Regions from separate parts of the Streptosporangium sp. NPDC003464 genome, predicted to be linked through region 2. Evidence: riboswitches for the same ligand, from Rfam matches in the RefSeq annotation. Region 2 holds a riboswitch; the other holds the start of a gene.
The links. Region 2 has a riboswitch for cobalamin ahead of ACWDS7_RS42040 (hypothetical protein). Riboswitches for the same ligand answer to the same signal wherever they lie in the genome.

Region 1: linked by a shared signal. The riboswitch ahead of ACWDS7_RS42640 (ribonucleoside-diphosphate reductase subunit alpha) and the one ahead of ACWDS7_RS42040 (hypothetical protein) in region 2 are both predicted to bind cobalamin.

The regions. Positions count from the first base shown of each region.
Region 1 is NZ_JBSFPS010000327.1:2,030-9,848, reverse strand. It holds partial or broken gene ACWDS7_RS42660 (dihydrolipoamide succinyltransferase) at 1-21, opposite strand, end outside; gene ACWDS7_RS42655 (hypothetical protein) at 176-451, shown strand; gene glmS (glutamine--fructose-6-phosphate transaminase (isomerizing)) at 463-2,283, shown strand; gene ACWDS7_RS42645 (Bug family tripartite tricarboxylate transporter substrate binding protein) at 2,387-3,424, shown strand; cobalamin riboswitch at 3,423-3,622, shown strand; gene ACWDS7_RS42640 (ribonucleoside-diphosphate reductase subunit alpha) at 3,822-6,017, shown strand; gene ACWDS7_RS42635 (ribonucleotide-diphosphate reductase subunit beta) at 6,043-7,038, shown strand; gene ACWDS7_RS42630 (mechanosensitive ion channel family protein) at 7,099-7,819, shown strand, end outside.
Region 2 is NZ_JBSFPS010000316.1:727-8,545, reverse strand. It holds gene ACWDS7_RS42065 (FAD-dependent monooxygenase) at 1-1,182, shown strand, start outside; gene ACWDS7_RS42060 (VOC family protein) at 1,194-1,643, shown strand; gene ACWDS7_RS42055 (hypothetical protein) at 1,669-2,019, shown strand; gene ACWDS7_RS42050 (hypothetical protein) at 2,053-2,736, shown strand; gene ACWDS7_RS42045 (hypothetical protein) at 3,098-3,415, shown strand; gene ACWDS7_RS42040 (hypothetical protein) at 3,370-4,449, opposite strand; cobalamin riboswitch at 4,568-4,785, opposite strand; cobalamin riboswitch at 4,916-5,109, shown strand; gene ACWDS7_RS42035 (ABC transporter substrate-binding protein) at 5,296-6,282, shown strand; gene ACWDS7_RS42030 (FecCD family ABC transporter permease) at 6,279-7,361, shown strand; gene ACWDS7_RS42025 (ABC transporter ATP-binding protein) at 7,373-7,819, shown strand, end outside.

The DNA of each region.
Region 1 (7,819 bases), on a different contig from region 2:
GATCCCCGGCAGACGGCGCATAGTGATTCCTCCCGACCGCATGACTACGAAGAGTTATTCGAGGTTACCGACTGTCTCGCAATCGGGATGGCTTTAGATCGTCCGGGACGATCCTTGCCCGAAATCGGGCAGAAAACTTGGTGAAGGACGTCGATGCTGCGTATGGTCCTGCTCTGTGTCCACGGCATGGCATCCGCATGAGGATCTGATTACCCACCTGACCCGGACGAGCGCGCTCGGTCCCGGGGAGGCGGCGCGGGTGGTGGCGGACGTGCTGGCCTACTTCTCCGAGCCCGTCGAGGACTTCGTCCGGCGGCGCCACGGCGAACTCAAGGCCAAGGGGCTGGTCAACGACGAGATCTTCCCCCGGATCGCCGCCGAGATCACCTCTCGCCGTGTCGCGGCACCTGAACTCTCCCTGCGCCAGCTGCGCCGGATCGTCTACGGGTAAGGATCGGTCAAATGTGCGGAATCGTGGCTTATGTGGGACCAAAGGACGCGGCGCCGATCCTGCTGGAGGGCCTGCAGCGCCTTGAGTACCGGGGCTACGACTCGGCCGGCGTGGTGGTCTCCAACAAGGGCCTGAAGATGCGCAAGGTCAAGGGCCGGGTGGCCGACCTGGCGGCGGCCGTGCCGGCGCGGTTCAAGGGCACCCTGGGCATCGGGCACACCCGCTGGGCCACCCACGGCGCGCCCAGCGACGTCAACGCCCACCCCCACCTGTCCACCGACGAGCGCATCGCGGTGGTGCACAACGGCATCATCGAGAACGCCGACGAGCTGCGCGCCAAGCTGGAGGCCGACGGTGTGGTCTTCCTGTCCGAGACCGACACCGAGGTGCTGGCGCACCTGATCGCCCGGACCGTCGGGGAGACCGACTCGCTGGAGGAGGCGGTCCGGCTGGCGCTCAAGCGGATCGTCGGCACCTACGGCATCGCGGTGATCGACGCCCAGCGGCCCGGCGAGGTGGTGGTGGCCCGCAACGGCAGCCCGATCGTGCTGGGCATCGGCGAGAAGGAGATGTTCGCCGCCTCCGACGTGGCCGCGCTGGTCCGCTACACCCGCCAGGTGGTCCACCTGGAGGACGGGGAGCTGGCGGTGCTGAAGGCCGACGGCTTCCACACCTTCGCCAGCGACGCGCGCGAGACGGCCAAGGAGCCGCTGACCGTCGACTGGGAGGCCGGGCACTACGACACCGGCGGCTACGAGCACTACCTGCTCAAGGAGATCTCCGAGCAGCCCGACACCGTGGCCCGGACGCTGCGCGGACGGCTGGACGACCGCTTCCACATCGCCCACCTGGGCGGCCTCAACATGGACGCGCGCGAGACCCGGTCGTTCCGCCGGGTGAAGATCATCGGCTGTGGCTCCGCCTACTACTCGGGCCAGATCGGCGCCCAGCTCATCGAGGAGCTGGCCCGGATCCCGGCCGACGCCGAGCCGGCCAGCGAGTTCCGCTACCGCAGCCCGGTCGTGGAGCCCGACACCCTGTACGTGGCGATCAGCCAGTCGGGGGAGACCTACGACACCCTCGCCGCCGTCCAGGAGCTCAAGCGCAAGGGCGGCCGGGTGCTCGGCATCGTCAACACCGTCGGCAGCGCCATCGCCCGCGAGTGCGACGGCGGCGTCTACCTGCACGCCGGTCCCGAGGTCTCGGTGGCCAGCACCAAGGCGTTCACCTCGACCGCGGTGGCCTTCGCGCTGCTGGCGCTTCACCTGGGCCGGGTGCGCGACCTGTCCCCGGCCGACGGCCGCCGCATCTGCGAGGGCCTGCGCCGGCTGCCCGGCCAGATCAAGGAGATCCTCGCGCTGGAGCCGCAGATCAAGGAGCTGGCGCGCAAGTACGCCGACTCGCCGAGCATGATGTTCGTCGGCCGGGTCCGGGGCTACCCGGTGGCCCGCGAGGGCGCGCAGAAGCTCAAGGAGATCTCCTACGTGCACGCCGAGGCCTACCCGGCCAGCGAGCTCAAGCACGGGCCGCTGGCCCTGATCGGCCCGGAGATGCCGACCGTGGCGATCGTCCCCGACGACGAGCTGCTGGACAAGAACCTCACCACGCTCGGCGAGATCCGCGCGCGCGGCGGCCGGGTGCTCATGGTCGGTCACCGTACGGCCGACCCCAAGCTGGCCGACGACTGCGTCGTGGTGCCCAGGAACGAGACGGAGCTGGACCCGATCCTGCTGTCGATCCCGCTCCAGCTCCTGGCCTACCACGCGGCCGTGGCGCTGGAGCGGGATGTGGACAAGCCTCGCAACCTGGCCAAGAGCGTCACAGTGGAGTAGAGCCCCCCTGAGCTGCCTGATGGCAGTAAGACCCCCCAATGTGTGACACAAAGTGACGTGTCTGTAACCTGAAGTATTGGGGGGTCTGGGGGAAGGGGCGCTTATGTACCGTAGGCGGTTCTTCGCGCTCGCCCTGGGGGTCATGGTCGCCGGCGGCTGCGGTGGCTGCGGCGGGGCGGCGGACCCCCGCGTGCCGCTGGCGGGACGGCTGACCGTCATCGCGCCCGCCGCCCGCGGGCAGGGCTGGGACCGGGCCGCCCGCGCGCTGGCCGCGGTGCTGACCGGCGACGGGCTGGCGCGGAAGGTCGAGGTGGGCAACTACCCGGGCAGCCTGGGCGCCGCCGCGCTGGGGGCGTTCGCCGCCGCCCACGACCCGTTCACGTACGCGGGCAGGCTGCTGCTCACCGGGATGCCGATGGTGGCCGGCGCGGAGATCGCCAACACCGCCTCCGTGGTGGAGTCCACCACCCCCCTGGCCCGCCTGGTCGGCGACTGGGCGGCCCTGGTCGTCCCGGAGAACTCCCGCCTGCGCACCTTCGAGAACCTCGCCGCGGTGCTCCGCCGCGACCCGGCCGGGCTGACGGTGGGCGGCCGGATGGAGGGCGGCTCCGACCACGTGCTCTACGGCATGATCGGCAAGTGCCTGGGGGTGGACACCCGGCTGCTGGACTACGCCGGCTACTCCAGCGGGGCCGAGGGTGTGCACGCCCTCCACGACGGCAGGGTGGCCGCGCTGCTGGGCTCCGCCCGCTCCTTCGTGCCCGAGATCGCCGAGGGCCGGCTGCGGCCGCTGGTGGTCTCCTCCGCCGAGCGGATCGACGGGATCGACGCCCCGACGCTGATGGAGCTGGACGTCCGGCTGGAGTACACCGACTGGTGCGGCGTGCTCGGCCCCCGCGGCATGAGTTCCGACGACAGGGACGTGGCCGTCGCCCTGTGCGACCGCGTCGACGCCTCGTCCCGCTGGCGGGCGATCTGTGCGGCCAACGGCTGGAACCGGGTCTATCTGAGCGGGGACGACTTCCGCCAGTGGCTCGTCACGGAGACGCGCCGGACCCGGGAGGTGCTCGACGAGCTCGGACTGCTGAGCACCATCGGCACAAGCTGTTGGGGTAGTTGCGTCCGGCAGCACTACATGTAGGATCCTGCTCGTTGCTGGTTCGCCCCTCTGGGGGTGAGGCAAGAGGGAACCCGGTGAGATTCCGGGACTGCCCCGCAGCGGTGAACGGGAACGAAAGCCGTCATGGAGCACTGGGCGCACCTGCCTGGGAAGCGACGGCCGGTAGGCATGCGCCAGACGCCCGTGAGTCCGAAGACCTGCCGGCGACGTGTGGAGAGGGAGCCGAGCCGGGCACCGAGGGACGCGTGGAGCGGCCCGGAGCGTGCCGGGTGAGGCGGACCCGACCACGGAGATCGTTCAGGGCCTCGAGGGAGGGCCCGCGTGATGAGGCGGTCCGGCGTGCCCGGGGCCGTTCTCTGACGCGTGCGCCCTTCCGGCGAGAGCCGTACGGGGAATTCGAGCGCGCGAGGGGTAGCACGTGACACAGACCTTGGTCGACGTCGCCAAGGAGACCGGCAACGGCCCGGTCGACCGCCGGCTGGCCATCGAGGAGGCCGCCGCCCGGGTGATCGCCGACCCGGAGAACTCCAAGATCGCCGCCGGGCTGCTGGCGGAGCTGATCGCCGAGGAGGCCGCCGGGCACGGCGTCCGGACCTTCTCCGAGTCCGTCGCCGCGACCCACGCGGCCGGGCTGATCCAGGACGGGCTGGCCGCCTTCGTGGCCGCCAACGCCGCGGCGCTGGACGCGCTGGTGGACGGGGCGGCCGACGGCCGGTTCGAGTACTTCGGGCTGCGCACGGTCTACGACCGCTACCTGCTGCGCCACCCGCAGACCCGCAAGGTCCTGGAGCGCCCGCAGCACTTCTTCCTCCGGGTGGCCTGTGGCCTGTCGGAGACGGTGGAGGAGGCCGGCGAGCTCTACGCGCTCATGTCCACCCTGTCCTACCTGCCGAGCTCGCCCACCCTGTTCAACTCCGGCTCGCGCAGGCCCCAGCTGTCGTCCTGCTTCCTGCTCGACTCGCCCCGTGACGAGCTGGAGGCGATCTACGAGCGCTACGGGCAGGTCGCGCGGCTGTCGAAGTACGCCGGCGGGATCGGCATCTCCTGGACCCGGGTCCGCTCGCGGGGTTCGCTGATCCGGGGCACCAACGGCCACTCCAACGGCATCGTGCCGTGGCTGCGCACGCTGGACTCCAGCGTCGCCGCGGTCAACCAGGGCGGCCGCCGCAAGGGCGCGGCCTGCGTCTACCTGGAGACCTGGCACGCCGACATCGAGGAGTTCCTCGAACTGCGTGACAACACCGGCGAGGAGGCCCGCCGCACGCACAACCTGAACCTGGCCAACTGGATCCCCGACGAGTTCATGCGCCGGGTCGAGGCCGACGGCATGTGGTCGCTGTTCGACCCCAAGGAGGTCCCGCACCTCACCGACCTGTACGGCGCCGCCTTCGACGAGGCCTACCGGGCCGCCGAGGCCGAGGGCCGCTCCGTCAAGCAGATCCCGGCCCGGTCCCTGTACGGCCGGATGATGCGCACCCTGGCCCAGACCGGCAACGGCTGGATGACCTTCAAGGACGCCGCCAACCGGACCTCCAACCAGACGGCCCGCCCGGAGAACGTCATCCACCTGTCGAACCTCTGCACCGAGATCCTGGAGGTCACCAACGACGCCGAGACGGCCGTCTGCAACCTGGGCTCGATCAACCTCGCCGCCCACCTGGCCGGTCAGGACGTCGACTGGCCGCGGCTGCGCCGGACCGTCCGCACCGCCGTGCGGTTCCTGGACCGGACCATCGACCTGGGCTTCTACCCGACCCCGGAGGCCGAGGCGGCCAACCGGAAGTGGCGGCCGATCGGCCTGGGCGTGATGGGCCTGGCGGATGTGTTCTTCACGCTGCGGCTGCCGTTCGACTCCCCGCAGGCGCTGGAGCTGTCCACCCGCATCTCCGAAGAGATCGCGCTGGCCGCCTACGGCACCTCCGCGGACCTGGCCGTCGAGCGGGGGCGCCACCCCTCCTACGACGAGACCAGGGCCGCCGGCGGCGTGCTCCACCCCGACCACTACGGGGCCGGCGGCTCGCCGGAGTGGACGCGCCTCAGGGAGCGGATCGCCGAGACCGGCCTCCGCAACTCGTTGATGATCGCGATCGCGCCCACGGCCACCATCGCCTCCATCGCGGGCTGCTACGAGTGCATCGAGCCCCAGGTCTCCAACGTCTTCAAGCGCGAGACCCTGTCGGGAGAGTTCCTCCAGGTCAACCGCTATCTGGTCCGTGACCTGCAGGCCCGGGGCCGGTGGACCCCGCAGATCCGGGACGCGATCAAGCGGGCCGACGGCTCCGTCCAGGACGTCCCCGGCATGCCCGACGACCTCAAGGCGCTCTACCGGACCGCCTGGGAGCTGCCGCAGAAGGCGCTGATCGACCTGGCCGCGGCGCGCACGCCGTACATCGACCAGTCACAGTCGCTGAACCTGTTCATGGCCACGCCGACCATCGGCAAGCTCTCCTCGATGTACGCCTACGCGTGGAAGTCCGGCCTCAAGACCACCTACTACCTGCGCTCCCGGCCGGCGACCCGGATCGCGCAGACCACCGTGGCCCAGGCCGCGCCCGACCCGGAGGCCGTCGCGTGCTCGCTGGAGAACCCCGAGTACTGCGACGCCTGCCAGTAGCCACCTCCCCGAAAGGCACTCCCTGATGCTGCTCGACCCTGGCATGGACCTCACCCTGAGGCCCATGCGCTACCCGGAGTTCTACGAGCGCTACCGGGCCGCGATCCGCAACACCTGGACCGTCGAGGAGGTGGACCTCAACTCCGACCTGGCGGACCTGGCGAAGATGACGCCGGAGGAGCGCCACCTGATCAACCGCCTCGTCGCGTTCTTCGCGACCGGTGACTCGATCGTGGCCAACAACCTGGTGCTCAACCTCTACCAGCACGTCAACGCGCCCGAGGCGCGCCTGTATCTCAGCAGGCAGCTCTTCGAGGAGGCGGTGCACGTCCAGTTCTACCTGACCCTGCTGGACACCTACCTGCCCGACCACGACGAGCGGGTCAAGGCCTTCGCCGCGGTCGAGCACATCCCCTCGATCCGGGACAAGGCCGAGTTCTGCTTCCGGTGGATCGACTCGCTCGGCGGGCTCGACAGGCTGGAGTCGCAGGACGACCGGCGGGCGTTCCTGCTCAACCTGATCTGCTTCGCCGCGTGCATCGAGGGGCTGTTCTTCTACGGCGCCTTCGCCTACGTCTACTGGTTCCGCTCCAGGGGCCTGCTGGGCGGCCTGGCCACCGGGACGAACTGGGTCTTCCGCGACGAGTCCATGCACATGGAGTTCGCCTTCAGCGTGGTGGACACCGTGCGGGCCGAGGAGCCGGAGCTGTTCGACGACAAGCTCGGCGCGCAGGTCACCCAGATGATCGAGGAGGCGGTGGAGGCCGAGCTCGCCTTCGCGGCCGATCTGTGCGGTGACGGCCTGTCCGGGATGAGCGTGGGCCAGATGCGGCAGTACCTGGAGTACGTGGCCGACCAGCGCCTGGTCCGGCTCCGGCTCCCCGTCCGGTACGGCACCGCCAACCCGTTCGCGTTCATGGAGTTGCAGGACGTGCAGGAGTTGGCCAACTTCTTCGAACGGCGTGTCTCTGCCTATCAGGTAGCCGTTGAGGGGAATGTGACTTTCGACGAGGCGTTCTGATTACACGATGGATCCCCGGGCACGCCGTCTGGTAACGGACGACAAAGGGGGACGCCGTCAGTGTCCAGATGGATCATCCTGCTCGGTTCCATGCTGGCCGCCGCCGCGTGTGTGGAGATGGTGCGGCGGGCACTGAGATGGAGGTTGATCGGGGAGAAGTGGGTTCTCGCCGCTCCGCTCGTGCGCCGCTGCACCTGGCCCGGGTTCGCCACGGCGGTCGTGGTGACCGCCAACACGCTCTACCGGCCGAGCATGGCCGAGGGGCAGGTCGGCGGAGTGATCGACCAGATGCTCAGCCTGGCCATGATCGGGTGCGTCACCTGGCTGGTCATCCAGGCCGCCTACGCGGTCACCGACGTGGTCCTGGAGCGCCTGGTCGTCGTCCAGGGCGAGCGCAACCGGCGGGCCCGCCGGATCCGCACCCAGATCACCCTGGTCCGCCGGGTGGCCACGGCGGTGGTCGTCGTGCTGGCGATGGGCGCGATGCTCTTCACCTTCCCGCAGGTGCGCGCGCTCGGCGCCGGGCTGCTGGCCTCGGCCGGCATCGCCGGTGTGGTCGTCGGCGTCGCGGCCCAGTCCACCCTGGGCAACCTGCTCGCCGGGCTGCAACTGGCCTTCAGCGACGCGCTCCGGCTGGACGACGTCGTCGTGGTCGAGGACGAGTGGGGCCGGATCGAGGAGCTCACCCTCACCTACGTGGTGCTGCGCCTGTGGGACGAGCGCAGGCTGGTGCTGCCGGTCTCCTACTTCACGACCAATCCGTTCGAGAACTGGACCCGGC
Region 2 (7,819 bases):
CTACGCCGGTACGGATTCCGGCCGACGGTGGTGGAGCGTGCGCCGGCGCCTCGCACGGGCGGTCACGCCGTCGACATCCGGGGCACCGCGCGGCAGGTGATCGAACGCATGGGCCTCGTTCCGCAGATCCGCCACGCTCGCATCGGAGCCCGCGGCATGGCCTTCATCGACGAAAGCGGCAAGCGGGTGGCGAGCCTGGGCACCGACGTGTTCGGGCCGTCCGGCGGGCCGGTCGCCGAGTGGGCGCTCCTGCGCACCGACCTGGCCCGGATCCTCCACGAGGCGATCCGCGACGACGTCGAGTACGTCTTCGACGACGCGATCACCGACGTGCTGCAGGACGAGGACGGCATCACAGTGGCATTCGAGAAGGGGGTCTCCAGGCGGTTCGATCTGCTCGTCGGCGCGGACGGCGTCCATTCCAGCGTGCGCCGGCTGACGTTCGGCCCCGAGGACCGTTACGTCCGCGACCTCGGCTCCTTCATCGCGCTCTTCTCCGTCACGTCCGAGGTGGATCTGGACGGCTGGCAACTCATGTACACCATGCCCGGTGGTGACGGCCGTGCCGGCAGAACAGCGGGCCTGCGTCCGCTGACCGAGCCGGGCAGGGCCCTCGCGGGGTTCTTCTTCCGTGCCCCCGGGCTCGAGTTCGACCGGCGAGACGTCGCCGCGCAGAAGCAAGTCGTCGCGCGCACCTTCGAGCACGCGGGATGGGAGGTCCCCGCTTTCCTGCCGCAGATCTGGGACGCGTCCGACTTCTACTTCGACCGGGTCGAGCAGGTGCAGGTCGGCACCTGGTCGACCCGCCGGACCGTGCTGGTGGGGGACTCCGCCTTCTGCGCCTCTCCCATGTCCGGGATCGGCACCAGCCTCGCCCTGGTCGGCGCCTACGTGCTCGCCGGTGAACTGTTCAAGGCCAGGGGCGACCAGCGGGTGGCCTATGCCGCGTACGAGAGGGGCATGCGCGAGTTCGTCGACCGGGCCCAGCACTTCGCCCGGACCGCCGGCGACGGTGGCCTGATGCCGGACACGCGGGCACAGATGTGGCTGCGGAACCAGTCCGTACGACTCGTGCGCTACCTGCCCAAACGCCTGGTCAGCCGAGGTCTGGAGTCGGTGGCCGACACCGTCGCGCTCGACGACTACGCCGATCCGGCACCCCACCGGTCCATCAAGCACTGAAGGAGAGCACCATGCGCGTCAGCACCTTCCTGTGGTTCGACGGCCAAGCCGAAGCCGCGGCCACCTCCTACACTGCACTGTTCGCCGATTCCGGGATCATCGACATCGAGCGCACCGCGGACGGTCGCGTCATGACCGTCGTCTTCCAAATGGCCGGTCAGCGTTACATCGCTCACAACGGTGGGTCCCGGTATCCCTTCACCAGGGCCTTGTCGATGTACGTGGAGTGCGACGGCCAGGAGGAGGTGGACACCCTCTGGGCGGGCCTCACCGATGGCGGCGAAGAGGGGCCGGGTGGCTCCCTGGTCGATCGTTTCGGGGTGACCTGGCAGGTCATGCCCACGGCCCTGCGGGAGCTCCTCCAAGGCGCCGAACCGGAGGCCGCCGAACGCGTCCTCACCGCCCTGCACGCCATGACCAAGATCGACATTCAGGGACTGGCCGACGCCCATGACCGGTGATCAGCGCGTACGGGCAGAGCAAGCGATGCGCACGGACATCCGGCCGGGCCGCTCCCGGCCCGGCCGCGACCGCCTGCGTGCCGCGTGGACCTTGGCGCTGCTGACGACGTTCTGCGCGCAGCCGACGTTCTCAGCGGTCGCCGTCCCGTTCACCTGGCTGCTCCTGCCGCTGTTGCTGGTGATGTACGGCGCCGGCGTCCTGCTCGTCCGCGAGGCGGTCGCGCGGGCCGGCGGCGGATGGACCAGCCTGGTGGTGCTCGGCCTGGCCTATCAGGTAGCCGAGGACGGACCCGGTCTGCAGGCCCTGACCAGCCCGCACATGTACGGCGCCGCCGACTGGGGCCTGCGCGCCCTCGGCATCAACTGGACCTATTAGGAGTCACAGAGCGGCGTCCACGTCGCGCTCAGCGTGCTCCTGCCCGTCGCGATCACCAACCTGCTCTTCCCGCGCCTGCGCGATCAGAGCTATCTGCGCACCGGCGGGTTCATCGTCACCGGCGCATTGGCCGTAGCCGGTGTGCTCGGGCTGAGAGTCGTCATCTCGGCCACCGAGGACCCCGGCAATCAGACCCCGTGGGGATGGACCGTCGCCTACCTGCTGATGATCGCGCTGCTGGCCTGGCCGGCCCTGCGCGTGCTGCCCCGGCGCCGGTCGCCGGACGGGGTCCGAAGCGACCGGCGGGCCCCACGGCCCGTCGTGGTCGGCATCGTCGCGGGGTATCTGACGATGGCCTTCCTGACCACGCTGCTGCCGCTCGGTCTCGGACCGGACCTGCTGTTCGGCGACATGATGTCGCCGCCACTTCGACTGTTCGCCGGGGCGATGACCGCGATCCCGTTCGGCTGGCTGGTCCTGCGCCGGCGGCGGTCGGGCGACTGGGCCGACAGCCATCGCCTCTGGCTGATCGGAGGCATCCTCGCCTCCCACACGGCGTTCATGATGCCCGCCTCAGCCACCAGTGCCGTCATCGGGCTGATCACCATCTGCCTGGAGGTCGTTCTGCTGTCGGCCCTCGGACGGCATATCCGGCGACCGCGGCCCCGGCGTAAGATCGCCGGGTCGGCGCCACCACGACCGCTGGATGGTAGATGAGGACGAAAGCCCGCTCTATCTCGGTGCTCCTTGCCTTACTCCTGACCTTTTTCCTCTCCCACACCCCCCAGGCGCACGCGGCCGAACCCGCGACCGCCAAGTCCGCCGGCCGCAAGTACGCGCTCCTGTCGGAGGGCACGGGCAAGGCAGTTGATCTTCGGCTCCATACTGTCAACTTCGATGCCATAGACGCGGGTATTTCGATATCCATCTAACTGACAGTGCCCAGGTCAAACGCAGGTCCTACTGTCATCTTCGCTGCTTCCAGACAGGTGCCGTCCCGGGCGACGGTGCACCGGGTGCTGGTGCGCCACGGCCTGGTGCAGCTCACACCCAGAGGCCGGCGGCGGGAGGACTAGAGGTGGAAGCCGCCGTGGTCGCACAGCAGGCCCGATTACGCGAATTGGATGCTCAGCACACCCCGGCCCTGCGCGAACGGATCGCCGTCGGCGCCGCGCAGCTGCGGTTGCTGACCGAGCTGCGCGACGGGCTGCTGGAGCGCAGCGCCGAGCGGGCCGACGAGCGGACCGAGGCTACCGATCAGCGCGCCGCCGCGGCCGCCACCGAACGTCAGGCGCTGCGCGAGGTTCGCGAGCACGCCGAGGCACGCGTCGCGACGGAAAAGGACGCAGATCAGGCCCGCGCCGAGCGCGACACGCTACGCGCGGAGGCGGACTGACTGCGCCAAGCGGCTGCTGAGCAGGGCGAGCGCCTAGCGGCGCGCGAGGGCGAGCTGACTCGCGCACTGGCCGAGGCCGTCGCCGCCGGGGAGCGGCTGGCGCAGGAACGCACGCACAGCACGGCCCTGGAGGTGCGGCTGACCGAAGCCACGGCGGAGGTGGCTGCGGCCCGGTAGGAGACCCGCGACCTCCGCGCTGAGGCCGCCACCTCCAGGGTGTCCGGGCGAGTGACGAAGTCCAGCCCGATCGCCTCGACCGCGGTGGAGGCGACCACCTTCAACGCCTCGGCCGCGACGGTGCCGAAGTAGGTGGCCAGCAGGATCTTCGGGCGGCTGGACAGCCCGCCCAGGCGGCGGTAGGCCCGCTCGAGTGCTTCGACCTCCCGCGCGCCGAGATCCCCGGCCAGTGCCGGCTCGTCCAGCTGCACCCACTGCGCGCCGGCTCCAGCGAGCCGCTCCAGCAGCTCGGCATAGACCTCCACCAGGGCGCCCAGCAGATCCAGCGGCACGAACCCCTCAGGCGAGCCCGGCGCGGCCTTGGCCAGCAGAAGGTAGGTCAGCGGGCCGACCAGCACCGGCCGGGTCTCGACCCCCAGGGTCTTGGCCTCGAGGTACTCGGCCACGGGCTTCGCCTGCGCGCCGTCGGCGAGCCGGAACCGGGCGTCCAGGGACAGCTCGGGGACGATGTAGTGGTAGTTGGTGTCGAACCACTTGGTCATCTCCAGCGCCGGGATGTCTGCGGTGCCGCGCGCCATCGCGAAATACCGCTCCAGGCCGGACAGCGCCCGGTACCGGTCGGGGACCGCGTCGACCATGACGCTGGTGTCCAGCACGTGATCGTAGAAGGAGAAGGTGTTCGACGGGATCGTCCCCAGGCCGGAGTCCCGCAGCTCGGTCCACACCGCCCGCCGCAGCGTCGAGGCCGTGGACTGCAGTTCCTCTTCGCCGACGCGCCCGGCCCAGTACTCCTCGGTGACGAATTTGAGCTCTCGGTGCGCGCCGATGCGCGGATACCCGAGGGTCGTCGTTGTCATGGCAGCTTCCCTCGCTATTGCCAGGATGCGGCCGGGCAGGAGGAAGAAGCGCACAGCAGGCAGGTCCTGCGGGCGCGTCCCAGGCCCTCCCACGAGGCCGCGAACCACCGCGCACCGGTCGGTGCACGGGCGGAAGGCAGGTCTTCGGACTCGCGGGCACCACACCTGAACAAGGCGTGACCTACTGACCGTCGCTTCCCAGGCCACAGGCCCAGTGCGTATGACGGCGGTCGTTCCCACTCACCGCTGCGGGGCAGTCCCGGATTCCCACCGGATTCCCTCTTACGACGTCCGCACCCGGTCGGGCACGGACGAACCATCCACAGCGGGATTCTAGCCAGCCGGTGCGCTGAGCGGACACCGCCGTCGTAAGGGTAGGCCGGTCGAACGGGCGCCTCCGTCGCGCTGACCGGCTGAGAAGAACCGTGCGGTGCTCCGAATGGGATTCACCACATCACCGGTATTCAGTGAATTGATGGCTTCGTGTAATGATGACGGAAAGGCGAGCGCGGTCGAGGAAGCCGGTGTGAATCCGGCGCGGTACCGCCACTGTGATCGGCGAGCGGATCCCCATACGGCCACTGCCCCACTCCGGGGTGGGAAGGCGGGGACGAGCCTCGACCCGAGAGCCAGGAGACTCACGCGGTCGCCTCCTCGACAGAACTGGGGCGGATCTCCCCGGAGAGGAGCGGGTCGGCGTGCCCGATGGGCCGATGAACAGCGCGCCGCGCGGCGGTGCCGCGTGGCCGGTGCGCCGACGCGTGCCCGGAGACGTCTCCCGGGCCGGTTTCCGCCGCCTTCCGACAGGACCGCCCCATGGTGCAGATTCCGTGAGAGGAACCATCCATGACGGGCAGACGCCCTTTGTCCCTGCTGCTCTCCGCCGTACTCCTCGCCGGCTGCGGCGGCGCGCCCGCTGAGGTCAAGGCCTCCGCCGCGGCGTCCACCGCACCGGTCGCGGGGTTCCCGGTCACCATCGACAACTGCGGCGTCAAGACGACGTACGAGCGCCCGCCGCGGCGGGCGGTCTCGCTCAACCAGCACGCCACCGAGGTGATGCTGGCGCTGGGGCTGCAGCAGGCGATGATCGGCACCGGCTACCTCGATGACAAGATCCTTCCCGAGTACCAGGCCGCCTACAACGGGATCAAGGTGCTCGCCAAGGGGTACCCCTCTCACGAGGCGCTGCTGGCTGCCGAGCCCGACTTCGTCTACGGCGGCTTCTCCAGCACCTTCGACGAGAAGGAGGGCCGCAGCCGCGACGCGCTGGGCAAGGCCGGGATCGACACCTACCTCAACATCGAGGACTGCCCGACCGGCCCGGTGACCCTGGACCTGATGGACCAGGAGATCCACAACGTCGCCGCGATCTTCGGTGTGCGCGATCGGGCCGATTCCCTCATCACCCGCCTGCGCGCGCCACTGGCACAGGTCAAGGAGAAGCTCGCCGGGGTGAGCCCGGTCAAGCTGTTCGTCTACGACAGCGGTGACAAGACCGCGTTCACCGCCGGCGGCAAGGGCGTCGGCAACGACGTCATCACGCTGGCGGGCGCGCGGAACCTGTTCGCCGACGTGGACAAGGCGTGGGGTGACGTGTCGTTCGAGCAGGTCGCCGAGCGGGCGCCCGACTGGATCGTCATCTACGACTACGGCGACCAGTCGGTGGCCGACAAGAAGAGGTTCCTGCTGTCGAACCCGGCGCTCGCGGACGTGCCGGCGATCAAGGAGCAGCGGTTCGCGGTGCTGCCGCTGTCGTCGGTCGTGCTCGGGGTCCGGGCGCCGTCGGCGGTGGAGTCGCTGGCCCGGCAGATCCATGCCGGCCGGTTCAAGTGAGCGAGCTGACCAAGGTCTCCCGGACCGCCGACGCCCGAGCCACCGCACCTCTCGCGCGGCGCCCTGGCCTGCCGTACCCGCTGGTGCTGCTGTTGTGCGCGCTGTTGCTGGGCGGGGCGGCCACGGCGGGGATCGCGGCCGGGTCGATCAGCCTGCCCGCCGGGCAGGTGTGGGGCATCTTGTTGCACCGGCTCCATCCCGCGCTGGCCGAGCCGGTCTGGGCTCCGGTCCGGGAGACCATCGTCATGGACGTACGGCTGCCGCGTGTGCTGCTGTGCGGGGTCATCGGCGCGGGGTTGTCGGTCTGCGGGATGGCGTTGCAGGCGCTGGTGCGCAACCCGCTGGCCGATCCGATGCTGCTGGGCGTCTCCTCGGGGGCCAGCGTCGGCGCGGTGGCCGTGGTGGTGTTCGGTCTGACCTTCTTCGGGGCGTTCTCGCTGCCGGTCGCCGCGTTCGCGGGGGCGCTGGCGGCGCTGGTCGCGGTCTACTTCCTGGCCCGGTCGGGCGGGCGGATGACCACGGTGCGCCTGGTGCTGGCCGGGGTGGCGATGGCCGAGGTGCTGTCGGCGGTCGCCAGCTTCCTGCTGGTGACCTCCAGTGACCCGCACAAGACGCAGTCGGCTGTGCGCTGGATGCTGGGTGGCCTGGCGGGGACGACGTGGACGATGGTGTGGGTGCCCGCGGCGGCCGTGCTGGTGGGCACCGTCGTCCTGCTGGGCGTCTCCCGCCCGCTGAACCTGCTGCTGGCCGGGGAGGAGGCGGCTGCCTCCCTGGGGCTGGACGTGCACCGGTTCAGGGCGGCGCTGTTCGTGCTGGTGGCCGTGATGATCGGCGCCATCGTCGCGGTCAGCGGCGCCATCGGGTTCGTCGGGCTGATCATGCCTCACGTCGTACGGCTGTTCGTCGGGGCCGACCACCGGCGGGCGCTGCCGGCCACGGCGCTGCTCGGGGCGGCGTTCCTCATCGTGGCCGACCTGGTCGCGCGGACGCTGATCGCCCCCGAGGAGATCCCCGTGGGGATCATCACGGCGCTGGTGGGCGGGCCGTTCTTCCTGTGGCTGATGCGGAGGCGGTCGTGACGGAAGAGGCGATGACGGAGCGGGCGGCCGCGCTGGCCGTACGGCAGGTTTCGGTGCGCATCGACGGCAAGGACCTCGTGCGCGATGTGACGCTGGAGGTGCCCTCCGGTGAGGTGCTCGGCCTGGCCGGTCCTAACGGCGCCGGGAAGTCGACCCTGCTGCGCACCCTGTACCGGGCGCAGCGCCCCACCTCCGGTCAGGTGCTCCTCGACGGGCACGACGTGTGGCGGATGCCGGGCAGGTGGCTGGCCCGCAGGCTGGCGGCGGTGCTGCAGGAGAGCGGCGGCGACTTCGAGCTGAGCGTCTACGACGTGGTGGCCATGGGCCGTACCCCGCACAAGCGCGCCTTCGACGGGGACGCCCCCGACGACCGGGCGATCATCGCCGACGCCCTGGAACGCCTGGACGTGGCCGATCTGGCGTACGCGCCCTTCGACCGGCTGTCGGGCGGGGAGAAG